2 regions of the Serratia sp. JSRIV002 genome follow, and region 1 is predicted to be linked to the other one. Evidence: riboswitches for the same ligand, from Rfam matches in the RefSeq annotation. Region 1 holds a riboswitch; the other holds the start of a gene.
The links. A riboswitch is a leader RNA that binds a small molecule or an ion and turns the genes downstream of it on or off. The one in region 1 is predicted to bind magnesium.
Positions count from the first base shown of each region.

Region 2: linked by a shared signal. The riboswitch ahead of KGP26_RS19280 (magnesium transporter) and the one ahead of mgtS (protein MgtS) in region 1 are both predicted to bind magnesium.

Region 1 is NZ_CP074143.1:5,733,424-5,749,833, reverse strand. Features, by position in the region: gene KGP26_RS26950 (fimbrial biogenesis usher protein) at 1-2,574, shown strand, start outside; gene KGP26_RS26945 (fimbrial protein) at 2,574-3,095, shown strand; gene KGP26_RS26940 (fimbrial protein) at 3,114-3,617, shown strand; gene KGP26_RS26935 (fimbrial protein) at 3,633-4,559, shown strand; gene KGP26_RS26930 (cation-efflux pump) at 4,711-6,075, opposite strand; gene KGP26_RS26925 (hypothetical protein) at 6,226-6,393, opposite strand; gene mgtS (protein MgtS) at 6,393-6,464, opposite strand; M-box (ykoK) riboswitch at 6,751-6,922, opposite strand; gene gorA (glutathione-disulfide reductase) at 7,162-8,514, opposite strand; gene KGP26_RS26910 (DeoR/GlpR family DNA-binding transcription regulator) at 8,638-9,426, opposite strand; gene gatD (galactitol-1-phosphate 5-dehydrogenase) at 9,555-10,604, opposite strand; gene KGP26_RS26900 (galactitol-specific PTS transporter subunit IIC) at 10,656-12,038, opposite strand; gene gatB (PTS galactitol transporter subunit IIB) at 12,042-12,326, opposite strand; gene gatA (PTS galactitol transporter subunit IIA) at 12,323-12,820, opposite strand; gene gatZ (tagatose-bisphosphate aldolase subunit GatZ) at 12,813-14,114, opposite strand; gene KGP26_RS26880 (tagatose bisphosphate family class II aldolase) at 14,565-15,419, opposite strand; gene KGP26_RS26875 (23S rRNA (adenine(2030)-N(6))-methyltransferase RlmJ) at 15,612-16,410, opposite strand, start outside.
Region 2 is NZ_CP074143.1:4,096,193-4,112,602, forward strand. Features, by position in the region: gene KGP26_RS19225 (protein-disulfide reductase DsbD) at 1-1,732, opposite strand, end outside; gene KGP26_RS19230 (hypothetical protein) at 1,782-2,150, opposite strand; gene flk (flagella biosynthesis regulator Flk) at 2,331-3,356, shown strand; gene KGP26_RS19240 (rhodanese-like domain-containing protein) at 3,353-3,805, opposite strand; gene KGP26_RS19245 (SLC13 family permease) at 3,854-4,969, opposite strand; gene apbE (FAD:protein FMN transferase ApbE) at 5,115-6,146, shown strand; gene KGP26_RS19255 (efflux RND transporter permease subunit) at 6,197-9,340, opposite strand; gene KGP26_RS19260 (efflux RND transporter periplasmic adaptor subunit) at 9,337-10,779, opposite strand; gene KGP26_RS19265 (TolC family protein) at 10,779-12,035, opposite strand; gene KGP26_RS19270 (copper-binding protein) at 12,046-12,366, opposite strand; gene KGP26_RS19275 (hypothetical protein) at 12,437-12,865, opposite strand; gene KGP26_RS19280 (magnesium transporter) at 13,058-14,068, opposite strand; M-box (ykoK) riboswitch at 14,128-14,298, opposite strand; gene fabB (beta-ketoacyl-ACP synthase I) at 14,588-15,802, opposite strand; gene mnmC (bifunctional tRNA (5-methylaminomethyl-2-thiouridine)(34)-methyltransferase MnmD/FAD-dependent 5-carboxymethylaminomethyl-2-thiouridine(34) oxidoreductase MnmC) at 15,973-16,410, shown strand, end outside.

The sequences.
Region 1 (16,410 bases):
TCACGGTTCAATATGCACTTCAGCCAGTATTCGGGGCGTTTTTTTATCGCCTTATTGGCGACGATACCGACATATACAATACCAGCCGAGCTTTACTTTAATCCCCGTTTTCTGGCGGACGATCCTGCTGCTGTGGCAGATCTTTCCGGGTTTGAAAATGGTCAGGAAGTGCCGCCTGATACTTATCGAGTAGATATCTATCTTAACGACGACTTTATGACCACTCGTGATGTTGCCTTTAGTGCGGGTGAAAACGGCCTCGGTCTGGTTCCGTGCCTGACCGGCAGCCAGCTCGTTGGCATGGGCGTCAATACCTCCGTAGTCAGTGGTATGGATACGTTCGCGCCAGACGCCTGTGTCCCCTTGACCGATATGATCGAGGGGGCCACAAGCCGTTTCGACGTCGGCCAGCAACGTCTTTATCTGACCGTACCACAGGCCTTTATGGGTAACCGTGTGCGTGGTTATATTCCGCCTGAGCTCTGGGATGAAGGGATTACTGCCGGCCTGCTGAACTACAACTTTACCGGTAATAATATTGGTGATGGCAGAAATAATGCTTATCTGAACCTGCAAAGTGGATTGAACATGGGCTCCTGGCGGTTGCGCGACAATACCATTTGGAGCTACAGCAGAGGTGGTTCATCCGACAGTAAAAATCAGTGGCAACACATCAATACCTGGATAGAGCGCGGTATTACCTTACTACGCTCACGTCTGACGGTGGGTGACAGCTATACCAGCAGCGACATTCTTGGCGGCATTAACTTCCGTGGTGCGCAGTTGGTCTCCGATGACAATATGCTGCCAGAAAGCCAGAGGGGCTTTGCGCCGGTTATTCATGGTATTGCCCGTAGTACGGCACAGGTGTCGATCACGCAAAATGGTTATGAGACTTATAACATTACGGTGCCACCTGGGCCGTTCACCATCAACGATCTTTATGCGGCAGGCAACGGTGGCGATCTGCAGGTCACCATAAAAGAATCTGACGGTACCAGCCAGGTATTCAGCGTGCCTTATTCCTCTGTGCCGATGTTGCTGCGCAGCGGCCAGATCCGCTACAGCGTAGCGGCGGGTGAATATCGTAGCGGCAGCAGCCAGCAGGAGAAACCCAAATTCATCCAGAGTACGCTGATGCACGGTATGCCGGCAGGCTGGACGCTGTACGGTGGCACCTTACTGGCGGATCGCTATCGTGCGTTTAACTTTGGGTTCGGCAAGAATATCGGCGATTTCGGTGCCTTCTCGCTGGATATCACGCAGGCAAACGCCATGCTACCCGACGACAGCGAGTATCAGGGGCAGTCGCTACGTTTCCTCTACAACAAGTCGTTTAATGAGACCGGTACAAATATCCAGTTAGTGGGCTATCGGCACTCGACACGGGGTTACTACAGCTTTGCAGACACCACTTACCGGCGAATGGAGGGCTACAGTATAGATACCCAGGATGGGGTTATACAGGTGCAACCCAAATTCACTGATTACTACAATCTCGCCTGGAACAAACGCGGTACATTACAGGCCAGTTTGACCCAGCAGTTGGGGGGGGCAGCCACCTTCTATCTGAGCGGCAGTCGCCAGACCTACTGGGGGACCGGCAAGGCTGACGAACAGCTGCAAATGGGACTGAATGCCGCAGTGGACAACATCAACTGGACGCTGAGTTACAGTCTGACCAGAAGCGCCTGGCAGACAGGCCGCAACCAGATGTTGGCTTTCAACGTCAACATCCCCTTCAGCTACTGGCAGCGCTCCAACAGCCAGTCAGTATGGAACAGTGCCAGTGCAAGTTACAGCATGTCCCATGATCTGAACGGTCGGATGAACAACTTTGCCGGCCTCTACGGTACGCTGCTGGAGGATAACAACCTGGGTTACAGCGTGCAGACCGGTTACGCCAGCGGAGGCGATAGCCGTAGTAACGGTACGGGCTATGCGGCGCTGAACTACCGTGGCGGTTACGCTAACACCAATATTGGCTACAGCCGCAGCGACGGTTTTAAGCAGCTGTACTACGGCGTCAGCGGTGGTGCACTGCTTCATGACAATGGCGTCACCTTGAGCCAGCCGCTGAACGATACGGTGGTGCTGGTGAAAGCGCCTGGCGCGGGTGGCATCAAAGTTGAAAACCAGACCGGTGTTCGCACGGACTGGCGCGGTTACGCCGTACTGCCTTATGCCACCGACTATCGCGAAAACCGGATAGCGCTGAATACCAATACTCTGGCCAATAACGTCGAGCTTGATGATCCGGTGGTCAGTGTTGTACCTACCCACGGCGCGGTAGTGCGCGCTGATTTCAACGTCAGAGTCGGGATAAAAATTCTGATGACGTTGATATACAACGGCAAGCCAGTGCCATTCGGTGCCCTTGTAACATCCGAAACCAACCAGGGCGGCAATATCGTCGACGAGAACGGTCAGGTTTATATGAGCGGTATGCCGCTAGTGGGCAAGGTTCAGGCAAAATGGGGCCATGGACAGGACAACAGTTGTGTGGCTGATTATCGCCAGCCGAAAGATAGCCTGAACAAAGTGCTGAATCAACTGACGGTGGTGTGTCGTTGATGAAACTTAACCTGTTTAGTGCGCTATTGGCTTGTTACATATGCTCGGCCGTTGCCACCGATAACTCCATTTCTCTTTACGGAAACATCCTGAATAACACCTGCGCAGTGGCAGGTGAATCGAAAGATTTTACTGTCGATCTGAGGCATAACGTCGCTAAACAATTTCACACAGTAGGCGCGACGACATCACCAGTACCATTCCGTATCGTGCTTTCCCCGTGCGGAAGCTCGGTAACGGCGGTAAAAGTCAGTTTTACCGGTACTGCGGATAATGACAACACAAGTCTGTTAAAGCTCGACAGTGGTGCGGCTGCTGCTGCGGGAATAGGCGTACAAATTCTGAATAGCCAGCAGACGATGTTGTCGCTCAATGCCACATCGTCATCAATATCATGGACGACGCTGACACCAGGACAAACCAACGTACTTAATTTTTATGCCCGTTTGATGGCTACCCGGATGCCGGTCACCGTCGGGCATGTCAATGCAACGGCAACCTTTACGCTTGAATTTCAGTGACAGGAAACTGATATGAATATGAAAAATAGGAATGTGTACCCTCTGCTATTGTCCGGGCTACTGAGCCTCGCCAGCCCATTACAGGCTGCTGACGTGACTATCACGGTTAGCGGTAAAGTGGTAGCCGGCCCTTGTACCGTTTCAACCTCCAAAGCTTCTGTTGCACTAGGTGACATATACAGTTCGGATATGATCTCCGCGGGTGCCGCATCGGAGTGGAAACCCGTTACCCTAAGCCTGACGGGTTGCCCCATCGGAACGTCACAGGTGACAGCGACATTTAGCGGGACGGCTGATGCGACCGGTTATTATAAAAATATGGGGACCGCGGGTAATATTCAGATCGAACTGCAGGACGATAAAGGAACCAAGCTGAATAATGGCATTAAAAAGGCAGTATCGGTCGTCGATGCTACCAAGTCGGCAAGTTTCCCACTCAAAGTCAGAGCACTGTCTGTAAACGGTGCGGCTACCCAGGGAACTATTCAAGCGGTAATTAGCATTACCTATACCTATGCCTGATTGATGAGTGTTTTTATGGAAAAAATCATATTAATAATATTATTGATGGGATGCTCTTTTAATAGTTTGGCAACTACGTGTATAGATTTGACTGGTCAGACTATAAGTGATAAAGACGAGAGCGTCGTGAATGTCTATGTTGATATTAGGCCGAGTATTTCTGCTGGGGAAAACATGGTAGTAAACCTTTCCAACTCTATCAGTTGTAAAGATCGCTACAAAATTAATGGTGGGAACGGGAGCCCCGTTTTTTTTTATTTTGCACGCAACTCAGGCTTCACGGGGGAACTATCTAAATATGCTGGTTATTTAGAATTCGTTAGAACTAAGTATTCATTGCCGTTAGGTACCGAAACTTTCTCATATTTTTCTTCTAACTATAATTATACACCACTCTCCGCTAAGCTTATTATTACGCCTGACTCATCTGCCAGAGGAGTTGTGATACCAGCCGGGAGCAATTTTGCTGTTTTGTATGTGCATATGATGGATAGAGGCCCTGATAATAACGGCCCTGTAACACTCGAAACGTACACATGGAATCTAATAGCTAATAACAGTGTCGTCATTCCTACAGGAACCTGCGATGTTTCAGCACGTAATGTTACGGTCTCATTACCTGATTATCCTGCTAGTACTCCTGTGCCCATTTCTGTGAATTGTTTGAAAAATCAACAGTTGAGCTACTACCTTTCAGGAACGACTGAGGATGCCGGCAACACCGTTTTCCGCAATACGGCTTCAGCCTCTGCCGCACAAGGGGTTGGCATACAGATAACGGGCAACGGCAAGGTTATCCCTGCGAACAGTAATGTATCACTGGGTAACGTTGGAGAATCGTCAGTGGAGCTTGGGTTAACGGCGAGCTATGCACGTACCAGTGGGCCGTTGACCGCAGGAAACGTTCAGTCAATCATTGGGGTGACGTTTGTTTACCAGTAAATGTAAGCGAATATTCCATGGCTATTTAAACCTTCTTAACCCCCTGATGCTGGCAGCTCAGCATCGGGAGGCTTGGTTTTTTGGGGCACATCACGCCGGCAATTTCTACTTCGATGCTGACTGTGCCCACTCCCTATTCCGCTGTGAGGGATCACAGCGGTTCAACATGCCCCACCACCCGCGATACCATCGGGAATTGTATTCTTAATTGCCGTTCAATATGGTCCACCGCATCGTGCACCGCAGAAATCGACAAGGCTGGAAGGGCCCGACAGTGAAAATTCACAATCACGCCCTGTGGCGTTTCTCGCGCACGGATATCATGGATGTCTTGCACCAATCCGCTGTTTTGCGCCGAAACCGTCAATGCTTGTTCAATCCTTGCCAGTTCGCCGTGTTCCACATCCTGGCTAGTTAGCCAATCCAGCATCTGGGGCTCCAGGTGGGTTTCAATCTCGGTATTTTCGCCCAAGGTCTGGCGTAGAGCCTCCTCCACCTCGCTGGCAATATCATGCGCCTGCTCTACGCTGGCATTGGCCGGAACCAGCAGATCCATCCCGATCGCCACACGGTCTGCCAATTGTTGTAGCGAAAGGCTCTGTACCACGGCCCCATGGTTGGCGGCCAGCATGCGAATACGGGTTGCCAGATCTTCATCACTTCTGGCTTGAGGGATGGCAATCACCCTCACTTCCGAGTTGGCGTATTGCTGCGCAAGTTTGGCGGTAATCGCCAGCTTCAATTCCTTGATCCGCTCAAGCGGTAGCGTACGGCATACCCCAACGCTCACCTCGATAAACAGCGTGGCTCCACCACTGCGCAGACGAATATTCTCCGTAGACAGCACCGCGGGGAAGTCATTAAGTATGGCAGCGATATCTTCCCGCGTGCCAGCAGGTGCAGTATCAATCAGGGAATCAAAGGAGCGTTTCCCCAGCTTCAATGCGGCAGTCAGGATAAAGCAGGCGACGATCAGTGCTGCCAGCGCATCTGCACGGGCAAAACCAAAAAGCACAAAAACCATGCCCAACAGCACCACACCAGAAGACAACATATCGGAGAAGAAATGCAAAGCATCGGCTTCCAGAGCCGCGCTGTTGGTGGCTTTGGCCACGCGGTTCAAGGCTCGGACACGGAAGAAATCAACCACAATGGACACCAGCAGTACCGCAATCACTACCGGTGCAGCTACAATCTGGTTGGCCTCACCTATCAGGCTGCTTACTGCTTCAAAGATGATCCAACCGCCAGCCGCCAACAGGAGCAGTACCTCAAACAGTGCGGCCAGATTCTCAACCTTGCCATGACCGAAGTGATGGTCATCATCAGCAGGTTTATCGCTGACGCTCACCGCCCACCAGGTGATGCTGGTGGCTATAAAATCGGTAAATGAATGAATGCCTTCGGAGATCAGGCCAATACTGCCGGTAAATATACCTGTGATAAATTTACCTAACGCCAACAATCCGCTGATAATCATCGAGTTTCTGGCGACGGCCTGTTTTTTATTTTGCATAGCACAGCTCATAGTTGAATTAAAAAAAATCAGCGTTTAGTTTTTACGGAACATTGCCAGACAAAAGCGACGAGCAGCAAGCTTGCGGTCGCTGTCAGCAATAAACAGGAAAGAAAGGCAGTTTGACCGGTGGAATACAAATAAATCTCATTAATACCTACCGAGATCATAAAAATAGCGTACAGCAACCCAAGAATAAAAATTATCATCATTATCACGCGCGGTAAATACCGTCCGTTTATTGCGGTTATTCATCCTCCCCGCAATGATTGATGAGGCTACGGGGAGGATGATGCTAGGCGGATCTTTTTCGTTCATTAGTCATCCCATTTGGTGCTCAGATAGGCTGCGATCAGCCCCAATGAGCTGATGAAAAACAAAAATCCCATAAAAAACATCATATTTCCCATAATCTTATCCTCGGTTAACTGTAATCGATAACGACCTCTGTGGTTAAAAGTAAGTGTGTAACGTAGTCTCTGGCTTCATTCACCGTCCTGGTGCCAGCGGCGGTGAAAAAGTCAGCGTTCAAAGCGTTAGCAATGGCTGATCCGCCTGTGCTGCTGGCGTGGTAGCGGTCATCGCTGAGGAGTCTGGAAGTGATTGACCCTATTGCTGTTTAAACTTCAACAGTGCATCGCATAGGGGAGTAAACCAAAGAGGGGGAGTGCAGAAAGCCTATCTCCGCGTCCAGGTTTTAGCACTATACAACGTATCTGAAAAATTTCAGAAGTTACCTTGGGCTGAACCTTAATCCGATAAAGCCTGTCTTAACCTTGGGCATCTCTCGATGTCGTCAGATCAGTAACCTGTGTTTGTATAGGAGCCTCGCCAAACGAGATACTGCATATAACTACGCGGTGATTATAGGCGCGTTGGGAGCGATTGTGCTCGAAAATCGGCATCTCGTTGAGGTTATATTTAAGAAGTTATATTTAAAAGAACGATTTATCTTAATGAATGCTAATTTTGCAGTGATATAAACATTATGGTGGGGATATTCAATTGCCTTAATCAGCATTTATAAGCTGAATAAAAGCAAAAACCGACCTTTTACAGTCGGTTTTACAGTAAGGAATGCACCATTTACCGCATGGTCACGAATTCTTCCGCAGCGGTTGGGTGGATCGCCACGGTGTTGTCAAAGTCTTTCTTGGTCGCTCCCATCTTGATTGCCACGGCGAAGCCCTGCAGGATTTCATCCATGCCGAAGCCAATCCCGTGCAGACCAACAATCTTCTCTTCTTCGCCCACACACACCAGCTTCATACGGCATGGTTGGCGATGCTGAGTCACAGCGCTGTACATGGCGGTAAAGGACGATTTATAGACCTTCACTTTGTCCTCACCAAACTGCTCTTTCGCCTGCGGTTCGGTCAGGCCGATGGTGCCGATCGGCGGATGGCTGAACACCACGGTGGCGATGTTGCTGTAATCCAGATGCTCGTCTGGCTTGTTGTTGAACAGGCGCTCGGACAGTCGACGGCCAGCGGCAACGGCAACCGGGGTCAGCTCAACCGCACCGGTGTTGTCACCTACCGCGTAGATGCCTTTCACGTTGGTGTTCTGGAATTTGTCGACCTCGATGTAACCTTTGGCATTGGTTTTCACGCCGGTGACCGCCAGGTTCAGATTGTCGGTCGCTGGTTCGCGGCCGATGGCCCAGACCAGGCTGTCCACGGTGAACTCTTTGCCGTTTTCCAACGCCAGCGTCAGGCTACCGTCGGCATTCTTGACGATGGATTTTGGAATGGATTCGGTGTGCAGGGTTGGCCCTTCGGTGTTCATCACCTCAACCAGGGTTTCTACAATCATCGGATCGAAGGTACGCAGCGGGGCGTGTTTACGCACGAACAGATGCGTTTCCGCTCCCAGCGCGTTCATCACACCGGCAATCTCTACCGCGATGTAGCCAGCACCCACCACTGCCACGCGTTTTGGCATGGCATCCAGCTCGAAGAAGCCGTCGGAGTCGATGCCGTATTCGGCACCAGGGATCGACGGATGGCTCGGGCGGCCACCGGTAGCGATCAAAATATGGTCGGCGGTGATTTTCTCGCCGTTGACTTCTACGGTATGTGCGTCAATAAAGCGGGCAAAACCTTTGATCACGTCAACTTTGTTTTTACCCAGCACGTTGTCGTAGGAAGTATGAATACGATCGATGTAGGCGGTGCGGTTGGCGATCAGGCGTTTCCAGTCGAAGGCGTTAACGGTGGTATCGAAGCCGTAATCCGGGCCGTACTGGTGAATGGCCTCGGCGATTTGCGCCGCATGCCACATGACTTTTTTCGGGACACAACCCACGTTAACGCAGGTGCCGCCAAGCTCTTTGGCTTCAATCAGTGCGCATTTCTGGCCATACATGGCTGCCCGGTTGATCGATGCGATACCGCCGCTGCCGCCGCCAATTGCTAGATAATCGTAATGTTTCGTCATCTGGGTTTTCCATGAGTTGTGTGATTCGAGAAGGGTAAGAGTTTAACGCCTGACTGGGGGTTGTCGCAAAGATTGCGTCGATGGCTGTAATAGGCAGAGGCTTGATCCTCTGCCCGGTCGATTTTACACGATAACCAGTTCGGGTTTTGCCCGATCGAGCGCTTGGCGATCGGCACTGCTGATGCCAGTATCGGTAATGATCATGTCGATCTGGCTCATCGACAGCACCAGGTTGAAACCCCGGCGGCCGAACTTGGTAGAGTCGACCACCGCGACTACGCGCTTGGCTGCCTGAGCCATCACGCCGCTGATAGAGTAGCCTTCATTAAAGGTGGTAATGCCGTTGGTGGCGTCCAACCCGTCGGCCCCGACGAACATCACGTCACCGGCAATACCCTGTAGGGAGAGCTCCGCGATGGAACCGTGCATGGAGCGCGTCTTATGGCGCAGCGTGCCACCACACAGCACCAGCGTGATGTCTTTATTGTCGGAGAGCGCAAAGGCGGCAGGCAGGTTATTGGTGATCACTGTGATATTGCCCATCTTCACCAGCTCTTCGGCGATCAGCATGGTGGTGCTGCCGCTGTCGAGGATCACCGTATCGCCGGGGTTGACCATCGCTGCTGCCTTTAAGGCAATGCGTTTTTTCGGGTCTTTGGCCAGCTGGTAGCGTTCCTCCAGGATGACCTCACCGGTGGTTTTCGGCGCCTCGGCCTCCTGCTCCAACTGGCTGCCCGGCCTGGCGGCACCGCCGTGGAAGCGGATCAGCAGGCCTTTTTCTTCCAGCAGGCGCAGGTCAGCGCGGATGGTAACTTCAGAAATTCCGAAGGAATTCGAAAGATCGCTGACCAAGATGCTGCCGTTCTGCTGAACCAAGTCGACAATTTTGTTTCGTCTTTCAAAAGAGTTCATCATCCTGACCTATCGAAATGTTTTGCTTTTATTTTATGCGAAAGGGATATGAAAGGGGAGCATAAAGATCAAGGAGATGGGATTTGAGGCAAAATAATGGCTGCACCAGGGCAGCCATTGGCTAAATATCACTCTTCGCCGAGCTTAAGCATGATTTTTCCCTGCATCGGCATACCGGCCAGGGCCGCAACGCTGGCGGCGTATTGCTGCGGGCGATCGATGCTGGCAATCAATGGCTCCAGAGCCAAATCTGCCGATTGGAACAGCTTCATGGCCTGCTGCCACTCTTCCCCTGGCCACGGGGCCGAATAGTTCATCCAACTGCCCAGCAGCGTTAGCTCCTTGCGCAAGATCTGGCTAAAGGTGCTGTAAGACAGGTGCAGATCCTTATGGAGAGTCCCCACCAGCGCGATTTGTGCCCGCGGCCCGGCGATATCCAGCGCCAGGCCAACCGTTTGTGGCGTGCCGGCGGTTTCCAGGATCAACTGATCAAAACGCCTTTCCTGCAAGCGTTCGGCTATCTGGGCGGGACTGAGTTCTGCGCTGTTAAACGCGTTTTCTGCGCCGATCTGGCGTGCCAGCTTGAGCCGGTCGTCATTGATATCGATCGCCGTGACGCTGCGTGCGCCCATTGCTCTGGCGCACTGGATCGCCAATTGGCCAATGGTACCAGCACCAATGATGATCACCTCTTTGCCCTGACAACCCCCAGCCAACTGAATGGCATGCAGGCCGACGGTGATAGGCTCAATAAACGCCCCCTGCAATAAGCTGACGTTGGCAGGCAATTTCACCAGATTGGCGCGTTTGACCACGATAAACTCGGCGTTGCCGCCATGGCTGCGTGAACCGACGAACTGGTAATGCTTGCACAGCGAATAGTAATGGCGCTGGCACTCCGGGCAGTTAAAGCATGGCAACAAAGGAACGCAGGCCACGGCATCATGCTGTTGCAGATCGGTAACCCGATCGCCACAGGCCACGACCCGGCCACTGAACTCATGCCCCAGGGTAATCGGGTAGAAATGCGCTCCCTTGGCGAATATGCGGGGGATATCCGAACCGCATAGCCCGGAATAAGCCACCCGAACCAACACCTCATCGGCGGCCTCAATAGCAGGGGCGGGGCGTTCTTCAACGCGCACTTCTCCCTCCGTGTGGATCACGACTGATTGCATAACTTGAACTCCGTAGAAATAGAGAGGGGGGAGATAAGCTCCCCCGAAGGATCAGGACATAGCGTTGAGGCTTTGGGCGGCCTGTTGCTTGGCGGTGGCTTCAGCCTGGGCAAATTGACGGGCACGGCGCCAGGTGAGGAACACCCCAATGGCGTAAATGACGCCGATAACCACCAGACCCACCACGTTTTGCCAGGTGAGCAGTTGGATCAGCAGGTAGGTGATCGGTGAGCCGCCTTGGTCCATGGAGGCCACCACTCCGCCCGCTTTCAGGGCACCGGCATTGGCCGCCAGTTGGGTATGTAGCCCGATGGTTTGGGTCGCGATCCACAGCGTGATGCTCATGATGATAAAGCCCGAGATCAGCGTGCGGAACAGGTTGCCCTGATGTACCGCGACGGCGAGGGCCACAAAGAAGCCGATGGTTGCCAGATCGCCGAACGGCAGCACCTGGTTACCTGGGACGATCACGGCGATCAGAATGGTCAGCGGGATAAAGATCAGGCTGGCGGAGACCACGGCGGTATGGCCCAGCAGCAGCGCCGGATCGAGGCCGATAAGGAACTCCTGGCCACCAAAGCGTGCTTGCAGGCGTTTACGAGCGTGCTTGGCGATCGGCGTCAGGCCATCCATGATCGGTTTGATCACCCGTGGCATCAGCAGCATCACGGCAGCGGTTTTCACCGCCAGTTGCAGAATGCCCTTCAGGTCATAACCGGCCAGCGCACCGATAATCAGCCCCATCACAAAGCCGACGGTCACCGGCTCGCCGAACGGGCCAAAGCGTTTCTGTACGTCGTCCGCGCTGAAGTGAATACGGTTCAGGCCGGGGATCTTCTCGATAATGGTGTCCACCAGTACGGCGATCGGCCCCATATAGGCGGAGGTGCCGTGCGGAATGGCAATCCCTTCCAGCCCGAAGAAGTCGCGGGTGTCTTTGGCGAACCAATCCCCCAGCTTGTAGACGAAGGCGGCATGCACCACCACGCCCAGCATACCCAGCCAGTATGAGCCGGTGGCCAGATGCACCATGGCACCGGTAAAGGTCATATGCCAGATGTTCCAGATATCCACGTTAACCACGCGGGTCATACGCATCAGCAGCATCACGATGTTGACCGCAATCGCAACCGGGATGGCGATCAGGGCAATCTGTGAGGCCCAGGTCATTGGTGATGAGCCTGGCCAGCCGATATCCACCACGTGCAGGTTGATCTGGAACTGTTCGGCCATCGATTTTGCTGCGGGGCCGATCGAGTCCAGCATCAGGCCGATAACCAGCCCGATACCGACAAAGCCAATGCCGATATGAATGCCGGATTTAAATGAATCCCCTAACTTCATCCCTAAAATCAGCGAGAAGATGATGATCACGATGGGCAGCATCACCGTAGGGCCGAGATCGAGGATGTAACGCATGATGTCGGTAAACATGGGCTACTCCGTCAGAATGGTGAGTATTTTTTGTTTCAGCGCATCGATGCCGACGCCGGAAATAAACGGCATGCCGTGGACCAACGGTATATCGCCAAACTGCCGGTCGACACGGGCGGTGGTGCAGATCAAATCGGCATCGTCCATATAGGTTTCAATCTCGGTCACGCGGCACTGCACCAAATCCAACTCGATGTTGTGCTCCGCGCACAGCTCTTTGATCTCTTCTGCGGCCATGGTCGAGGTGGCAACGGCACCGCCGCAGGCAACGATAATTTTACGTTTCACAGTGTGGCTCCTTCATATTCTGTTTTTTGTTGTGGTCGGGAGGGCGAAGTGAAAACCCGCTGGGCAAAAATTTCGCCCAATTGGTCCTCGGGGGCGGTCAGTAGCGCAGTGATAAACTCGGGGTGCTGCAACTGGCCAAACAGCGTGCGCAGTAAAACCAACTGCGCAGCCGGGTCGGTGACGATCAGCGCGATAATCAGCGCAACGTCGATCGTGCCGTCATCATCCGCCTGAGCGAAGGGAACGGCATGGTCAGGGCGGATCAGATAAATAGCTGGAGCACGTGCATGCTCCGCTTCACAGTGGGGGATGGCGACCGCGTGCTGCTCAAGGGCTATGCCGGTGGGATAAGCGCTCTCACGCACCAGCAACGCCTGCGGGTAGCTGTTGTGAACGACCCCGGCGTTGAGCATGGTGACGCCAATGTGCTCCAGCGCCTGCTGCGCGTCGGCAAAGCTGATGCCAGTGCGAACGAACAGTTGGCTGTTATGCATGGACCATCTCCTCGGCGTTTTTGGCTTGCTCTGCGGAGGCACAGCCGAAGCGGTAAGCGCGCAGCACATCCTGAATCTTGTCGATCATCAGTGCGTGGGGTTGCTTCGCCAGTTTGCGCTCCATCACGCGCTGATATTGCAGCGGGAAGTATTGGCTAAGCAGGCCCGCGGGGATCTCTTGCTGGTCGAGGTTATTGAGCAGCGTCGTCATACTTTGGGCAATACGCGGATGAGGCCAGTAGTAGCGGATACGATCCGACAGGCTGAAATGCAGGTCGATCAGCGAGCGGCTGAACGTCGGGTGATAATACTTTTTCCAGTAATCCGGTTCGTCGAGCATTACGGCGTCAATCACCGCCAGGATCTGGCTGCGTTTTTCCGGGGCAATCAGGGCCTGTTCGATATTGGCCAAGGCAAACACCGCTTCGCGTAGGGCAAACGTCAGGGCCGGGCCAACCTTGAGAATGGCGAAGTGATCGCGCACCAGTTGCTGATAGGCTTCACGCGTTTGATAATCGGTAGAGTGCGCCTCATAAACCAACGGCGTGGTGGTAATAAATTGGGAGAGCTCACGGGCAAGCTGTGGTTGGTAGGCGATCACTTGTGAGTGGTCGAACTCCACCCCTGGCTGCACTACCACGGCGATGATCCTCGGGATCGCCGCTGCCAACCCAGCCTTGCGGAACGCCTGATAGTGAGTTTCCAGCGTGGCGGCGGCATCCGTCGCGTGAGTGATATGTACGCTGCCAATGGCGGAAGACTCTCCGCCTGGAACCGGCACCTCGGTCCCAATCACATAGGTTAGCTGCTGTTTTTGCTCTGGGGTAGCGACCCGTTCGGCGACCTGGCACAAACGGGCGGCGCGTTCTGCCACCACATTGGGATCTAACGGGATCGGATCGTCGGCGCAGGACATGGATGCATCCAGATGGATCTTGCTGAATCCGGCGGTGACGTAGTCGGCTATCAGCACTTCCGCTTTCGCCATTGCGCTGGCGGCGGGTTCATTTTGCCAGCAGTTAGGGCCTAGATGGTCGCCCCCTAACAGTAGCCGGGAGAGCGGAAAGCCGACGGTTGCCGCAATATCGCAGACAAACTGCCGGAAATCCGCCGGTTTCATGCCGGTGTAACCGCCAAACTGATTAACCTGGTTGGATGTGGCCTCGATCAGCACCTGGCGATCGCTGTGCAGATCCAGGCGTAATGCGGCCTCAATGACTAATGGGTGTGCCGAACAGACAGAGCAGATCCCGATCGGCTCCCCTGCTTTATGTCGTGCGATGATATTTTTCATTCTACCCTCCGTTTTCTTACGAATATAATCGTAATGTTTCGAAAGGTTAGCAATGCACTTTTCTATTATTCGTGATCAAGATCGAAAACTTTACCGCTATGTTTCCGTGCTAGTGCTTTCAGTGTGAGGAAATAAGTTAACGAGCAGGATAGGTTTAGTTATTTAAAATCAGTTAATTATAGAGGATTGATAAAGAGAGGCGTCGGCATACGCAATAAAGTGAAAGCCGTTATTGTGACGAGAGGATGTCCTCACTCCAACCCTCTCCCATAGGGAGAGGGAGTGGTCCGGCGTTGTGGTTGGGAATGGAGTGCATTGTTGGATCGCCTCAATTGCCCTTCTTTGTGGGAGTTGGTGAGGTAGTATGCAAGGCTTAATTTGTAGCACGTGCTGTCCCCTCTCCCTGTGGGAGAGGGTTAGGGTGAGGGGCCGTTACCATGCTGGTGTATTTCACAGCCTGCCTTCGCAGCCACAAACCTGAATCACCTTTTGCACCACCTGCTGCATCGCCAGCTTGGCGGGCTGCATATAGTGGCGCGGATCGTTGGCCTGCGGATGCTCCGCCAGATGCTGTTTCAGCGCATCGGAAAAGGCGATTTTAAGCTCCGTCGCCACGTTCACCTTGCAGACACCCAGCCGAATCGCCTGCTGAATATCGGCGTCCGGCAAACCCGACGCACCATGCAGCACCAATGGCACGCTGACCCTGTCGCGGATCTGTCCAAGGCGGATGAAATCCAGCTCTGGCTTGCCCTGGTAAAGCCCATGTGCCGTACCAATCGCCACCGCCAGTGAATCGATGCCGGTGGAACGCACAAACTCCTCGGCCTGTTGCGGCGAGGTATAGCGGGCATCCTTGGCATCGACGCTGATGCCATCTTCAACGCCACCAAGCCGCCCCAGCTCTGCCTCAACGCTGACATCATAACGATGGCAAAACTCGGTCACCTGCCGCACCAGGGCGACATTTTCCGCAAAGGGCAGATGCGAGCCATCAATCATGGCCGAGCGGATCCCAGCATGCACTTTGGTTTCAATATCTTGCAGGGTTTCATGGTGATCCAGATGTACCGCCAGTGGGATGCGGTATTCGGCGGCCAACTGTTTGACAATGGCGACCACGTTAGCCGTTCCCGCATAGAGATAGGTGCCGGGCGTACCGGCCAGGATCACCGGCGAGCGCATGTGCGCGGCGGTTTCAGCCACCACCTGCATGGTTTCCAGGTTATGAATGTTGAAGGCCGGTACGGCATAGCCCTGTTGTTGTGCCTTCTGCAGCATATGGTTGGTCGAAATGATGTACACCGCCTGCCTCCTGTTTTCCTTGGTTACGTTATCTTTCGATAATCATCATCTAATCGAAAGGTAAAATAAGCAAACAGTTATTTTGCGGTTGTGATGAGGATCGGCAAAAGATCGGGGGAAAATGAGGCTGAAGCAGGGGGGATGGAGAAGGGAAAAGTGGATGGCCGCCCAGGCAGGCGACCATCATCGAACTTATTCTGGTACGACCCAGTTCACCAGGTGGTGACCGATACCGGACGGCACCAGTACCTTGTGTAGCCACGGCAGCACGTTGTTCATCTGCTGTTCCAGCTTCCAAGGTGGGTTAATCACGATCATGCCTGAAGCCGTCATCCCGCGTTGATCGCTGTCGGGTTTCACCGCCAGCTCAATTTGCAGGATACGGCGGATGCCGGTCGCTTCCAGCTCTTTGAGCATGCGTTTGATCTGCTGGCGCATCACCACCGGATACCACAGGGCATAGGTGCCGGTAGCAAAACGTTTGTAGCCTTCCTGAATACCTTTCACCACGTCTTGATAATCGGTTTTCATCTCATACGGTGGGTCCATCAGGATCAGGCCACGGCGTGACGGAGGTGGCAACTGCGATTTTAGCTGCTGGTAGCCATCGGCACGCTGCACTTTGGCGCGCTCGTCTTTCTGGAATTCGTTACGCAACAGCGGGAAATCACTTGGGTGCAGCTCTGTCAGATGGATTTTATCCTGCGGGCGCAGCAACTGGCGAGCGATCAGCGGTGAGCCTGGGTAGTAGCGCAGGGTGCCGGAACGGTTGAAGTTGTGCACTACGCTCATGTAGGCCGCCAGCTCTTCTGGCAGATCGTCACGTTGCCACAGCAGGCCGATGCCTTCCAGGTATTCCCCGGTGCGCTCGGCATGCTCACCGCTCAGCTGATAGCGCCCGGCACCGGAGTGGGTATCCAGGTACAGCAGCGGCTTATCTTTTTCTTTCAGCGCCTCAATGATCAGGCTCTGAACGGTGTGCTTGAGCACG
Region 2 (16,410 bases), 1.6 Mb from region 1:
TGTCGGCCAACGCCTGCACAATCGCCTGTTCAGAAAGCGGCTGCCAAGCGATATTGTCGTGTAACGGCTGTCGCCATTGGTTGGCGGTCAACGATCCCACCAGCAATGCCAAACCGCCTACCACCAGCACGCTGGCCGTCGCGATCCCCGCTGACCGGGCACCTAACTGTTGCCACACCGCCAGCAATAAACCGAGCAGCAAGATGGCACCGACAATCAAAGTCGGCTTCACGCCGATATGGTTGGTCATCAGGCTAAGCAGCCAGAGCGAAGAAACCAGCATTAGCAAGCCCAGCACCAACCTCATCCCGTTCATCCAGCGGCCAGGACGTGGTAGGCGTAACGCCAGCGCAGGCCAGGCGGCAATCAGCAACCAGGGCAGGCTCATGCCAATTCCCAGTGCCACAAACATGCCCCAAAGCACCGGCAACGGAGCCGCCAACGCAAACGCCACCGCCGTTCCCAGGAAAGGCGCCGAGCAAGGCGTCGCCAGCAGCGTGGCAAACGCTCCCTGCCAGAAATGACCGCTCAAGCCATGCCCGTTATGAGTAGCCAACTTGGTATTCAACGAGGAAGAGAGTTGCAGGTGGAACAGGCCGAACAGATTGGCGCTGAACAGCAGCGTCACCAGCACCATAAAGCCGATAAACCACGGGTTTTGGAATTGGATCCCCCAGCCCAGCGCGTGATTGCTCAGGCGCAACAGCGTCATCAGCAAGGCCAGCGCCATGAAGGACACCACGATCCCCAAGGAAGAGGCCAGAAATTGCCAACGCACGCTACGCCGATCGCGCTGTTCGACCTGCAATATGGAACCTAGCTTCATCCCCAGCACTGGCAGCACGCAAGGCATCAGGTTAAGAATGAAACCGCCCGCTAACGCCATCAATACCGCTTGCCACAGGGGGAAAGCCGCGGTGGAAGGCAATGCAAGCGGCCCGCCAATGGTCAGCGTAGCCTCCTGAGCTATCCCTCCATCGCTGATAACCAGCCGCAGCTGTTTACCACGCAGATCCGGTGCTGCGTCTCCCCAACCATCACTCACGGGAACTCGCGCTTGCAGACTCTCGCCATCACTGCTGACCGTTGGCTTGCCCAGATCGGCTCCTGCCAAGGTATCAAAGAACAGCTCAGGTTGTTGCCAGCCCGCGGTACGCTGCGCGCTAATCTGCAACTCACCGTTGTGATAACCGGCACGCAGGCTGTCCACCAGCCCGCTGGCAATCGGCACCTGCCCCATCGCCTGAGCAAAGTCGTGATTGAACTTTGGATCAGCCGGGGTGGTGAGATCCAGTTTGAACGGATAATCGGTCAAGATGCAGACGTTGCTACAGGTGGATAAGGTAAGCGTACCCGCCAGTTGCTGCGGCGCAGCGCCCTTCAATACGATGGGCAGCGTAACCCGCTGCTGATAGCCCTGCGTCGAGATCCCCGCCACGTCAAAGCGCTGCGGCGTTGGCCAGAACCAGGTTGCCGGTGGTGGGTTGCCCTGCCAGGTGATTGCTGGCGCAATACCACCTTCCCCTGGTGAGCGCCAGTAGGTTTTCCATCCTTTTTCCAGCTCAACAGCGAGCAGCACACGGGTTTCGTCCCCGTTGTTGGTGTCGGCACGCAGCCTGACTTTTGCATGATCGTTCTGCGGGCTTTGCAGCCAGCCGCTATCCGCCGCCTGTGTCGCAGGTAGCCAAAGCAATAACAGGCAAGCCAATGCCAGCCTGATGATATTCCACATAGTTGTTCTCCATAAATAAATTAGTCACTCGGTTTGGCGAGGGATTAACTCATTCACGGAACACGCATAATCGCAGATGCACCCTGAGGGTGGTGGGGGAAATAACGCGTACAGGAGGGAACGACAAGCGTGGAGCGATGATCGGGGTCAACAGGACCAGTAACATCCCGAGGCCAAACAGCACGTTTTCAAACATTACCGGGGAAGAAGCCAACAACGATTTGGCACTCAGCTCACAGGGGGTCGTGGTGGTGGCCTCTTCATCACCGCTGGCCACGGATTGGCTGACGCTGACAGAGGGCAGGCCAAGGGCCAGTTGCAAGGTATGCAAGCCCGCCATGCGCTGGGTGAGGCACGTCAGTACCACCAGGCAAGCCAGGGTTAAAAACCATTTTGCAATCCGCTGCCGATTTATCATCACGCCCTCAATGCCGTATCTGCGCCTATCTTAGCGGCGCAAACAGGATAAGCAACGATTGGCCTGTAAAGAAATGTCTGGCGGCGGTATTGATGGCACGAAATTACAGGTATCATAAGCGATTAAGCCTGTGCTTTTCGCCAGGTATGTCGACTTTATACACTGCGAAGGACTGGTGATATGCAACCGTTAAGTGGACCTGGCGCTCCTGGCGCAGCCGATCACCCTCCAACCGCTGGCAAAATCCCTCCTGCCGACGATCAACCGCTCTCCCCAGCCCAACGCACCCAGTTGGAAAAACTGATCGTCAAGATCATGGCCCTCAGCCCGGCCAAATCCGCCGAGATCTGGGCCACGCTGCGTCATGAATTAGGGGCGGATAACCACAGCGAACTGTTGGCGCGCCATTTCCAACCGGCGGAGCAGCTACTGCAAAACCGCCTTGGCGTGGCACAACAGAGCCATGCCAGCCGCCAACTGCTGCAACAGCTCACCGAACTGTTGCCACAAGGCAATAACCGCCAGGCGGTCAGCGACTTTATCCGCCAGCAGTTTGGCCATACGGTGTTAAGCCAGTTGAGCCATCCACAGCTCCAGCAAGTGTTGAACCTGCTGCAAACCGGCGAACTGACAATCCCTCACCCGCAACAAACGGCCACCAGCGATCGTTCGCTGCTGCCTGCGGAACATCAGCACTTGCAGTTGCAGGTCACCAAGCTTAGCGCGGCCACCGGTGAGACAACGGCCAAACTCTGGCAGGCACTGTTCGATCTGGTCGGGGTAAAAATCAACGATCCGTTGCCCGCACGCCACTTCCAACTGCTCAGTCAGTTTATGCAGGTGAAATTGGCGCTCAGCCCGCAAACGGCGCCGACGCTGCAAAACCTGCTGGCGGTATTGAAACAGCCAGCAGACCAGCAAGAGCAGCAACAGCTCAATGACTATTGCCAGAGCCGCTTTAACGGCAACCTGAATACGCCGCTGACCCACGCACAGTTAAACGACGTGATCCAGCAGCTGTTTACCCGCCGTCTGGACAAGGCTGGCCACGCTCCGTCATTACACAGTGACGTCCAACAGCCACAGCCATTGCTTAACCCACTAATCGCCGCCCTGCCGCAGCCTTTACAGTCGATGTTCAGTAAGCCTCTGGCGCTGGTTGTCGGCGTTATCGTATTGATACTGGTACTGTGGGCGCTGTTTTAACAGCCGCACTCCGGTGCTTTATCCCGCCCCTGCATCGTACCCAGCTCAACACCGATGGCCACCGGATGGCCATCGCGTAGCCAGAAATCCAGCCCGCCAATCAGCTCTTTGACCCGAAAGCCAAGCTTGGCCAACTTGTATGCCCCCTGGGTGGAACCGTTACAGCCGATACCGTCGCAGTAGGTGACATAGACCTTGTCGCGATCGAGAGATGAGGTGCTGCTTTCATCCATTAAACGATGGGGAAAGCTCACCGCACCAGGAATGTGCCCGGCGGCGTACAACGCACTGGCACGGGTATCGATCACCACAATCTCGTTGACGCCATTGCGCAAATCTTCCGCCACATCCGCCGAGTCGGCGTAGAAGGCGAGCTTTGCCGCCAGATAATCCAGGCTTTGTGCCGCCGTAGCCGGGGGATAGGCCAATACCAATGAAGAGATGCTCATAATAGAACTCCAATGCATTAAGAGTGATGACAAAGTGCTTGAGTCAAATTAACCCAGTAGCAGCCAACCCACTAACGTAGCCCAGACCAGGAACGGTATCGAATAGTAATGGAACTGCAGCCAGATCTGACGTTCTCCCGCCATCCGCAGGGCGATCAGGTTCGCCAGCGATCCGATCGCCAGGCCAAATCCCCCGGCGTTTACCGCATAGGCCACCAAGGCGCTGGACGGCACATAGTTCAGCAATAAAATGGTCGCCGGGACGTTGCTGATCACTTGGGATAGCGCAATCCCCAACGCATACACGCTGCCATCCGCCAGCGAGGCAATCTGGTCAAACAGCGGTTGCACCGCCGGCAGTTGGGTCAGCAAACCAATATTGATAAACATGGCGAGAAATACAAAGATCAGGCTCCAGTCGATCTGCAGCAGCACCTGGCGAGCCAACAGCAGAAAACCGACAAACACCAGTAACATGCCATACAACGGCACGTCCAAATCCAGGCAGATCAGAAAGGCCACATACAGCGCGACACTGGCCAGCAACAGGCGCATTTGATAAGGATAAGGTTGGGTGTTCGGGGCTTTGACAATTTTCCGCGCCGGGAAACTGAACCAGGTGACCACCAGCAGGCTCAGCATCATGATAATGCCGAACGGTGCCATGCGTCCGATAAACTCCATAAAGGTCAGCGAAGACTTGCTCCACAGCAAAATGTTCTGCGGATTGCCAATCGGCGTCAGCAACGACCCGGCGTTAACCGCCAGTGCCTGGAAGATGATCAGGCGGCTTATCGGCAGTGAAGATAGCTTTTTCAGCGTAATGGTCAACGGGATCACGATAAACAGCGCCACATCGTTGGTGAGAAACGACGACAGCACCGCAGCGGCACACACCAGAAACAGAGCCAGTGAGCGTTCACTTTGCAGGGTGTTCACGATCTGGCGGCCGATAAAATCGAAATAACCGCTCACCTCAACGCCTTTGGTCAGCAGCATCAACCCCAGCAGGGTCATGATGGTGCGCCAATCGATAAAGCCAGAGAGTACACTCAGCGACTGTGGCCCAATGGCGTACAGCAACATCCCCATCAGCAGCAACGCATGCAGAAAGCGGTCATGCAAAAATGGCCTCAACAAACTGGTCACCGCATTTGAACTCATGGATTTACTCTTATTTTTCAAGCTAAGGCTGGAAAACGACGTTAGCCGAAGCTCTTGAAATACGCCAGTAAAAAAGCACGTTGCCCTTTCCATTTATCGTATTTTGTTTTATACCCGTCGTCTTTCCCTGCTTTTAGGATTTTCTATGGCCAATTCCATTGCCAAAAGGCTGCTGCTCAGCGCAGCGCTGATGCTGCTAGCCGCCTGTAACGATGCCAACACCCGCCCCCAGATCGACATCGAAGGCAAAACCATGGGGACGTTCTATAGCGTAAAGGTCAGCGGCACTATCACCGAGAGCAAGCAACAATTGCAGCAGGAGATCGATGCGCTGCTGGAACAGGCCAACGACGATATTTCCACTTACCGCCCCGATTCGGTGTTATCCCGCTTCAACCAGAGCACCTCTGCCGAGCCGCAGCACATCCCCCGTGGAATGGCCGATATCATCCTCACCGCTCAGCGCATTGGCCGTGATACCGGGGGCGCGATGGATATCACCGTCGGCCCGTTGGTTAACCTGTGGGGGTTCGGCCCGGATAAGCGGGCCGTCAAGGTCCCCAGCCAGCAGCAGATCGATGCAGCCCGTCAGCATATTGGTTTGCAGCATCTGAAACTGCTGAGCGACAGCCGAGGTGAATGGCTGCAAAAAGATCTCCCTGAGATGTATGTCGATCTCTCCACGCTAGGCGAAGGTTACGGCGTGGATCAGTTGGTCCAGTTGATGGCGCGCAAAGGTATCACCAACTATCTGGTATCGGTGGGCGGAGCCGTTTCATCACGCGGCGTGAATGGCCAGAACAAGCCTTGGCGGGTAGCAATCCAAAAGCCCACCGACCGCGAAAATGCGGTGCAGGCGCTGGTGGATTTGCAAGGCTACGGCATCAGCACTGCGGGGAGTTACCGTAACTACTTCGAGCAGGATGGCCAGCGCTATTCCCACGTGATCGATCCCGTCACCGGGCGGCCTATCACCCATAAGCTGGTTTCCGTTACGGTGATTGCCCCTACGGCGTTGGAGGCCGACGGTTGGGATACCGGGTTGATGGTGCTGGGTACGGAAAAAGCGCTGAAACTGGCCGAAGAGAAAGGATTGGCGGTGTATCTGATCAGCAAAACCGATAACGGATTCAACGCAGTGATGACGCCGCAGTTTAAGGCATTTTTAGTGCAGTAACCCTGTGAAATCCCCCCAGCAGGGGGGATTTACGCTCGTTATCGGTGAATTTACTCTACTTTCTCACCGGGTTTTTCATCCTTTCTGTGCAGCAACGAATACACCGCCGGGATCACCAGCATCGATAGCAATGGCGCACTCACCATGCCGCCAATCATCGGTGCGGCAATCCGCTGCATCACCTCTGAACCGGCACCACCGCCCCACATAATTGGCAGTAAACCGGCCATAATGGTCGCCACCGTCATCACCTTGGGTCTGACGCGCAACACCGCCCCCTCGCTAATTGCCGCCATCAGTTGCTGATGACTCAACGGCTGGCCCGGTTGACGATGTTTCGCCAGCGCCTGATTAAGGTACAGCACCATAATCACGCCAAACTCTGCCGCTACCCCGGCAAGGGCAATAAAGCCCACCGCCCCCGCCACCGACAGGTTGTAATCGAGCAGATACAACAGCCAGACTCCACCTATCAGCGCAAACGGCAGCGTCGCCATGATCAGCAGCGCATCGCTCACGCTGTTGAAGGTGACAAACAGCAACACAAAGATGATCGCCAGCGTCACCGGCAGCACAATCTTCAACTGGGCGCTGGCGCGTTCCAGATACTCAAACTGCCCGGACCAACTGAGGGAAACCCCGGCAGGCAGCTTCACCTGCTGCGCCACCACCTGTTGCATCTCCTCCACCGCCGATTTCAAATCGCGCCCGCGCAGATCGACATAGATCCAATCGGAAAGCCGGGCATTCTCGCTTTTCAGCATCGGTGGCCCTTCGGTGATGCGAATATCCGCCAGTTCTGCCAAAGGGACTTGCCCACCGGTCGCCGTCACCACCGGTAATTCACGCAGCTTTTGCAGCGAATCACGGATCTCCCTTGGGTAACGGACGTTGATCGGATAACGCGCGCGCCCTTCAATGGTTTCAGCGATGTTTTCCCCTCCCACCAACGTGGCAACCACTGATTGCAGCTCTTTCACCGAAACACCGTAACGCGCTGCACGCTGACGATCGATATCGATATCCACATAGCGCCCTCCGGCCAGGCGCTCCGCCAGCGCGGAAGTCACACCCGGAACCTGCTTCACCACCTGCTCAATCTGGCTGGCCGCCAGCTCGATATCGGCAATATTGCTGCCGTTGACCTTGATGCCTACCGGGCTTTTGATGCCGGTCGCCAGCATATCCAGACGGTTACGGATCGGCGGCACCCAGACGTTGGCAATGCCGGGCACCTTGACCACGCTGTCCAGTTCGGCCACCAGTTTGTCCATCGTCATGCCAGGCCGCCACTGGTCGCGGGGCTTAAAGCGAATGGTGGTTTCCAGCATGGTCAACGGGGCCGGATCGGTTGCCGTCTCCGCCCGCCCGGCCTTGCCAAAGACCGTGTCCACTTCCGGCACGGTTTTGATCAAGCGGTCGGTCAGTTGCAGAAGCCATGCCGCCTCGCGGGCCGAGATCCCCGGCAGCGTCGAAGGCATATACAGCAGATCCCCTTCGTCCAACGGTGGCATAAACTCGCTGCCCAGACGGCTGAGTGGGAATAAGGTCAGCACCAACAGCAGAGCGGAAATCCCCAGGGTGGTTTTAGGCCGTGCCAGCACCGCCGCCAGCAACGGCTGATACATGCGGATCAACCAACGATTGATCGGATTGGCATGTTCGTCCGGAATACGGCCCCGGATAAAATAGCCCATCAGCACCGGTACCAGCGTGATGCCCAACCCCGCCGATACCGCCATCGCATAGGTCTTGGTGAACGCCAGCGGCGCAAACATCCGCCCTTCCTGTGCCTGTAGCGAAAACACCGGGATAAACGACAGGGTGATGATCAACAGACTACAGAACAGCGCAGGGCCAACCTCAACCGCCGCCTGCTCTGAGATGTGCCAGTAATCTTTTGAGGTGGGCTGCTGGCCGGGATGACGTTGCCGCCACTGCTCCAGCACCTTGTGCATGTTTTCGATCATCACGATCGCCGCATCCACCATCGCGCCGATGGCAATGGCGATCCCTCCCAACGACATGATGTTGGCGTTAACCCCTTGATAGTGCATCACCACAAAGGCACCCAGGATCCCCAGCGGCAGAGTCACCATCGCCACCAGCGCCGAGCGGAAGTGGGACAGGAACAAGGCGCACACCACCGCAACCACCAGGAACTCTTCCAACAGCTTGAATGACAGCGTATCAATCGCGTGCTCGATCAGTTGCGATCGGTCATAAACCGGCACGATCTCCACGCCCGGCGGCAGGGTGTGCTGAAGCTGTTGCAGCTTGGCCTTCAGCGCATTAATGGTTTCCAGCGCATTCTTACCGTAGCGCATTACCACAATGCCGCCAGCCACTTCACCTTCACCGTTGAGCTCCGCCACGCCACGGCGGATTTCCGGCCCCTCACGTAGCTCTGCCACCTGCGACAGCAGGATCGGCACACCGTCGCGCGCAGTGATCACCACGTTATTAAAGTCGGCGAGTTTTTTCAGATAGCCGGAGGTACGCACCATATACTCAGCCTCCCCCATTTCCAGCAGCGCACCGCCGCCTTCCTGGTTGGCATCCTGAATGGCGCTCACCACCTGCTGATGGGTAATGTTCAGCGCCCGCATACTTTGCGGATTTAATATCACCTGATATTGCCGCACCATGCCGCCAACGCTGGCCACTTCCGCCACGTTAGGCACGGTTTTCAGCTCAAACTTGAGCGTCCAGTCCTGCAAGGCGCGTAAATCCGCCAGGCTGTGTTTACCAGTACGATCGACCAGCGCATACTCATAGACCCAGCCAACGCCGGTTGCATCCGGGCCCAGCGCCACTTTAACCTGTGGCGGCAGAGAGGACTGGACCTGGCTGAGTGACTCCAACACCCGCGAACGCGCCCAGTAAGGATCGGTACCGTCTGCAAACAGAATGTAGACATAGGCATCGCCGAACATGGAGAAGCCCCGCACCGTGCTGGCTCCCGGCACCGTTAGCATGGTGGTGGTCAGCGGGTAGGTCACCTGATCTTCTATTACCTGCGGCGCCTTGCCCGGATAGGTCGCCCGGACGATCACCTGCACGTCAGAGAGATCGGGCAGCGCATCCAGCGGCGCCTTCTGCAACGCCCATACGCCCCACCCGGCCAGCAATATCGAAGCCAGCAATACCAACAGGCGATTGCGTATCGACCAGCGGATCACGGAGGCGATCATTGGTGGCCTCCTTGCGGCATGATTTGGCTGATGTGCGAGCCGTTTTCATCCACGCTAAAATGGAACATCACCTTGCTGCCGATGCCAATCCCGGCGGGTAAGCCACCCGCTGGCAAGGTAAAATCCATGGTCATCGCGGGCCATTGCAACTCTGCGACCGGATCGTGCGACAGCGTGACGGTATCATTATCCACCGCCTCGACTACGCCCAGCGTCTGATACTGTTTTCCCCCCTCCTGCGTGGCCATCTGCGGCAAGGCGCTGCGCATGCTGGCTTCGGAATCAATCAGGAACTGGCCTGAAGTCACCACCTGTTGCCCGGCTTGCAGACCCTGTTTGATTTCTACCCAGCCGTCCTGTGCCAGGCCGGCGATAACATCAACCGGAGCAAAATGGCCGTTACCTTCCGCCACCAGCACCCGGTTGCGATCGCCACTGCCGATCAGCGCCTCCTGCGGGATAGCCAGCACCGGCTTGGCCCCGGCGTTTTGCGCCAGTTGCACCTGCAAATACATGCCCGGCTTCAGGCGCTGTTGAGGATTTTTCAGCACGATACGCGCTTTAAAGGTGCGGGTTAGCAGATCGACGTTAGGCAGCAGCTCGCTGACCTCCCCGGTGAAGCGTTCACCCGGCCAACTGGCGGAGCTGGCTGCCACCGCATCGCCAACCTGCAACAGCCCGGCCTGCGCCTGCGGATAATCAATCACCATCCACACCGGATCGAGACTGGCCAACTCAAACAGGCCCTGCGTTGCGGTAACCTGCATCCCTTCCCGTGCGTCCAGCTTGTTGATAAACCCACTCTCCGGGGCGGTAATGGTAATGCGGGTCTGGGGTTGGCCGCTGCGTTCAACCTGGCGAATGATGGCTTCAGGCATAAACTGCAATGCCAGGCGCTGGCGGGCGGCAGAGGTCAGTGCGCTATCGCCCAGTTTGCGGATCGCCAGGTATTCCTGCTGTGCAGCACTCCAGTCCGGGATCCATAGCTGTGCCAACGCTTGCCCTTTCTTTACCTGTTGCTGGCTGGCACGCACATAGAGTTTGTCTATCAGACCGTTGGCACGTGCGGCAATAACCTGCACGCCACGTTCATCGGTGGCAACGCTGCCATAGGCATCAAGCTGCAAATTCAGTTCACGCAGTTGTGCAGCCGTTGTACGCACACCCAGATTCTGCTGTTGGCGGGCGCTGATGGTGACACCACCGTCATCCTGCTGCTCATCGACATAGCGTGGCACCAGTTCCATATCCATAAACGGCGATTTGCCCGGCTTATCAAAACGCTGGCCTGGCACCATCGGATCGTACCAATACAGCACCTGCCGTTCGGCACCGCCGCTAGCAGGTTGCGCCGCAGTTCTTTCCCCGGCCAACCAGTAACCGCCCATAGCACCGCCCAATAAGGCGGCTAACAGCGTCAGGCTAAAACGCATTTTCATTACATTGCCTCCTGCACGGTGAGATAACGGATGGCTGCCCACAGCTGCGCCAATTCACGCGCAGCCTTACCGGCGCTCAGACGACTATCGAGCAAGGCCCGGCGCGCTTCCAACACCGAGGAGAGATCGCTTTTGCCACTGCGGTATTGCGCCAGTTGCAGTGCCACGCGCTGTTGTTGCAGTGGGATCGCTTGCTGCTGTTGACGCTGCCATTGCGCCTGTGCAGCCTGATACTGCGCCAACAGAGTATCTAGCTGGGCCTGATGGTCGCGGATCAATAACGTCAACTGATCGTTGGCCTCCATCGAACGGGAAACGTCGGCGGCATAGTCCTTATCCTGCCGCTGGGAGCGGAACAGCGGCAGATCGACGGTAAACATCACGCCCGCCATATCCTCATAGCCATCGGCCCGTTTGCCATACGATACTTCTATGCCCACGTCAGGAATGGCGGCCACCTCGGACTGCGCCGATCGCGCCTTGGCCACATCGGCCTCACGGCTGGCCTGCACAACTTCAGGGTGCTGTTTGATCGCTTGTCGCAACAGATTGCTCTCGGCGGGCAGGCGCTCGAAACGTGGCAACGGCCCACCGATCCCCTCAACCTGCTGCCCGGTCAACTGGGTCAAGCGCGCCTGGGCGATGGTGACGTCACGCTGCGCCTCGCTAAGCCGGTCCTGCATCGCCAACAGCGTCAAGCGAGCATCGATGACGTTAGCGGCGGGCGAACTGCCACTGGCCACTCCGGCATGTTGGGCGGCGATTTGCTTTTCACTTTCTTTGAGCAAAGCCGTGGCATCTTTCAGCGTCTGCTGGCTCAACGCCAGTTCCAACCAGGCCTGTGCCGTCTGCTGCTGCAAGCGGGCACGGATTGTCGCACTGTTGGCCTCGGTTTTACTGGCCTCGGCACGCAGGGTATCCGCCTTACGCTGGCGCTTGGTACTGCTGACGTAATCCTGCATGATGCCAACCCGCTCCATGGTCATCCCTTCACGGGTCAAACGCCGGGCGTTACCACCTTGTACCGGCACGTTTTCAATGCCGAATTTCAGCTTGGGATCGGGTAGCTCCATCGCCGAATCCGCCATGTTTTGCAACGCATTCACCTGATGCTGGTTGGCCGAGAGCTCGGCGGAATAGCGCTCGGCCGCCGCCAGCGATTGCTCCAACGTCAGGCCGGTTGCCTGCGCACTCGCCGTCCAACAGGCGAGCAGCAGCCAGCCCACCCGCAAGGGGTGAGAAAGTAGTCTGGACATGGTGCCCCCGTTAGTCTTGGCTGGCGCGGATGGCGGTCAGCTGATAGCCGCCGTCAACCTGACGGAAGCTGAACTCCACCGCAGTCCCGGCAGCCAAAGCAGGCAATGGCGGCTGTGGCTGAAGGAAATTCATGGTCATCGGCGGCCAGTTCAAGGCAGGGATGGCTGGGTGGGCGAGCGATACTTTCTGCTCACCCCAGGCCTTAACGGTCCCTTTAGAGTGATAGACGGCGACGTCTTGGCTGGCATGTTGGTGATGTTGCATCTCCGCAGCGGAGACGAATGAAGAGAACATCAGAGAGATGAAAACGGCAGTGATCAGATTACGCATAACGATAGCTCCATAGAATAGACAAAAACAACTCAGGTCACCGTGCTGGACGGCAAAGCGGTTGGTTTGGCTATTCACGGAAGCGGCAGAAGACGATCTCTGCCGGCGGGCCTGCTATCGGAGGGGTTTGCCAATCGAGGCGGGAGAACTGCGCCTGGGGCTGAGGATCGGCAACCAACAGCTCACTGTTGGCAGGTATTACTGCCGCCAGGGCAAGGCTACCGTGGTCTTGCTGTGCCGAATCTGGGACGCAGTGCTTTTCACACAGCGGCCCTTCGGCCTGCATCATCTCATTGGCTAGCGCATCGGCGGCCTGCATATGCATCGTATGCTGCGCGGCTGGCGCAACGGTGGTGAGTTGCAGGTTGCAGTGATGGCTGGCGATCGCCAGTTGGCTATTGAGCAGTAGCCAGCAGACGGCCAATAGCCATGCTGCAGCCCGCTTCTTGGCGAAGCGCAACCGGTGCATAGATATTGAGATGGACGCCAAAGCCGACATGCAAAAATTCCAGAGTAAGAAACCGTGCTGAGTATATCGGCAGAAAACCGTCACAGGAACGGAATTTACACCCGCTGACAAAGCCGCCTCGGAACGATCCTGTAAACTGGAAATGCTTTGATTTCAGTCAACTACGCTGCTTAAAAAATCCCGTTAATCATAGCAAAAACCGGCTTTCGCCGGTTTCCATGATTAATTTAGTCCCAAGGTCCACTGGGCTATTTTGAAGTAGATGATCAAGCCGGTGCCGTCTATCAGCGTAGTGATAAACGGGGCGGAGACTACGGCAGGATCCACACCGAAGCGTTTCAGTGCCATTGGGATCACGGAAGAGACAATCGCGGCCCAGAGCGTGATACAAACCAGGGTCAGGCTCACAATGAGCGTAATCTCATAGCCGATACCCATCATCCAGCCACGGAACGCACCAGCACAGGCCAGCGTTAACGCTATCATGACCGAAGTCGTCATTTCCTTGCTCAGTACGCGCCCCAAATCGCGCATGCGAACCTCTCCCAAAGCCATCGCTCGCACAATGGTGGAGGTGATTTGCGTACCGCTGTTACCACCTGTACCCACCAATAGCGGGATAAAGAAGGCCAGGGCAATCGCCGCTTCCAATGACTCTTCAAAATGCTGAATAACCGTGCTGGTATAAGCCTCGGCGACGAACAGCAATAGCAGCCATACGCTACGTTTTTTCCACAGCTCGAAGGAGCTCATTTCAAGGTAAGGCTTATCAAGCGGCAGGCTTGCCCCTTGCAAATGGGCATCCTCGGTGTTTTCATCCTCGATAATCTGCGCGATTTCGCGCTCGGTTAAGCACCCTACCAAACGGCCATTATCGACCACCGCCACAATATCTAAATTATTATTGTCCACCAGTTTGGCGATATGTTCACGTTCGTCCGTGGGCTTTACATGGAAGAAGGTGGTTTCCATCATATCCTTGATACGCTCGCCATTATGTTCTTCCTGCAATAAACGTTTAACAGAAAGAACGCCCACCAGTTTGGTGCCGTCTTCAATAAAGATTTGTGCGGGAATATCGTCGTTGGAAAGTTGGTTAACGAATATTTTCCTGGCTTCGCCAACGTAAAGATCTTGATGCAGAACAGAGACTTTCTTGTTCATATAACGCGCGATGGCGTCGTCTTCAAAGTTGGCGTTTTGATAAAGGTCTTGCAATACAACATGTGACATTCTAGATACTCCCGATTGAAAGATGGAGTCTCATAGAGGCGACAAGACAGGACAGCGAAAGCCGATCCCCACGTCTTGGGTTTAGCACTATACAACGTATCCCCAGGGGGAAGTTACCTTAGCAATGCCTTGATTCGGCTAATGCTTGTTTTACCCTTGGTGGCCTCTCTCGATGCCATTAGAGCGGTAACTTGTGTTCGTATAGGAGCCTCGCCATAACGAGATCGTAAAGCTAGATAAAGCGTGGGCATTATGACTGGTTTGATTATTCGTATAGGAGAAATGGTAATTTCGTTGAGGTATTATTTATTTTTTGGGACAAAAATTAACCGGGTTAATTTATTATCCTGTCAGGCCACGGCTAAATTAAACGAAAAAACGCTCGCCGTTTAAGTTATCTGCTGTCAGTTTTTTGATCTGAGAAATCTTAATTTTCACTGATATAAGGTATCGCGTTAAAAACGCATAAAAAAACGGGCACCTATTACGGTGCCCGATTGATAATAGAACGCCTTAGGCTTACTTCTGCAGTTTACGCATTACCAGCGTAGCGTTGGTGCCGCCGAAACCGAAGCTGTTGGACATGACCGTGGTCAGCTCACGCTTGGTTGGCTCGGTCACGATGTTCATCCCTGCCGCCTTCTCATCGAGGTTATCGATGTTGATGCTTGGCGCAATGAAACCGTGCTCGACCATCAGCAGGCTATAAATCGCTTCCTGCACGCCCGCAGCACCCAGTGAGTGGCCGGTCATGGCTTTGGTTGAAGAGATGGCCGGAGTGTTATCGCCAAAGACTTCGCGGATCGCACCCAGCTCTTTCACGTCGCCGACCGGCGTGGAGGTGCCGTGTACGTTCATGTAATCGATTGGTGTGTCTACGCCCTGCATTGCCATCTTCATGCAACGCACCGCGCCTTCGCCCGATGGAGCCACCATGTCGGCACCGTCTGAAGTGGCACCGTAACCGATGATTTCCGCATAGATATGTGCGCCGCGAGCCAGAGCGTGCTCCAACTCCTCAACCACTACCATGCCGCCGCCGCCAGCGATAACGAAACCGTCACGCGCTGCGTCATAGGTACGGGAAGCTTTTTCTGGCGTGTCGTTGTAGCTGGTAGACAGCGCGCCCATAGCGTCGAATTCGCAGGCCATTTCCCAGCACAGCTCTTCACCACCGCCAGCAAAGACGACGTCTTGTTTACCCAGTTGGATCAGCTCAACGGCGTGGCCGATACAGTGTGCTGACGTTGCGCAGGCAGAGCTGATGGAGTAGTTCACGCCACGAATTTTGAATGGGGTAGCCAGGCAGGCAGAAACGCCTGATGCCATCGCCTTGGTCACCATGTAGGGACCAACGCCACGCAGGCCTTTGGCGCGCATGCCGTCAGAACCCGCAACCTGGTTACGTGGAGAACCACCGCCGGAACCGACCACCAGACCGGTGCGATCGTTGGACACCTGATCGGCTGCCAGGCCGGAATCTTGAATCGCTTGTTCCATGGAGAGATAAGCGTAAACCGACGCGTCGCTCATAAAGCGCATCACTTTACGGTCAATCAGACCGGTAGTGTCGAGTTTGACATCACCCCATACGTGACTACGCATGCCGGAATCTTTCAGCTCCTGGGAGAAGGTGATCCCAGAGCGGCCTTCCTGCAGACTTGCCAGGACCTCCTGCTGGTTGTTACCAATGCTGGAGACGATTCCCAGGCCAGTAATCACTGCACGTTTCATTCAAGTACCTCTTCCACAATTTACATTCGGGATTTTGCAACGCACTTTAGCGTACAGATGTACGCCGAACAAGTCCGATCAGAATAATTTTGCATTATCTTTACCCAGTTTGCACCTCGGGGCTACCCCCGTTAAAATCGCGCTATCCCTTGAGTTACGAGCAACCTACCGTGAGCAATGCCCCCATCCAAACCGCAGCGTTAAGCTGGAATGAACAAGGTACACCTGTTTCGAAACAGTTTGATGACGTCTATTTTTCCAACCAGGATGGGCTGGAGGAAACCCGCTACGTCTTTCTGGGGGGCAACCGCTTGCCACAACGCTTCAGCGATCACCCTCGCTCACTGTTTATTGTGGCTGAAACCGGCTTCGGTACCGGGCTGAATTTTCTGACTCTGTGGCAGGCCTTTGCCCGTTTCCGCCAGGAGACACCGGCGGCGAGTTTGCAGCGTCTGCATTTTATCAGCTTTGAGAAATACCCGTTGCAGTTGGAGGATCTGGCGGCAGCCCATGCCCAATGGCCAGAACTGGCTCCCTTTGCCGATGAGCTTCGCGCCCAGTGGCCTTTGCCGCTGCCAGGGTGCCACCGCCTGCTGCTTGCCGAAGGG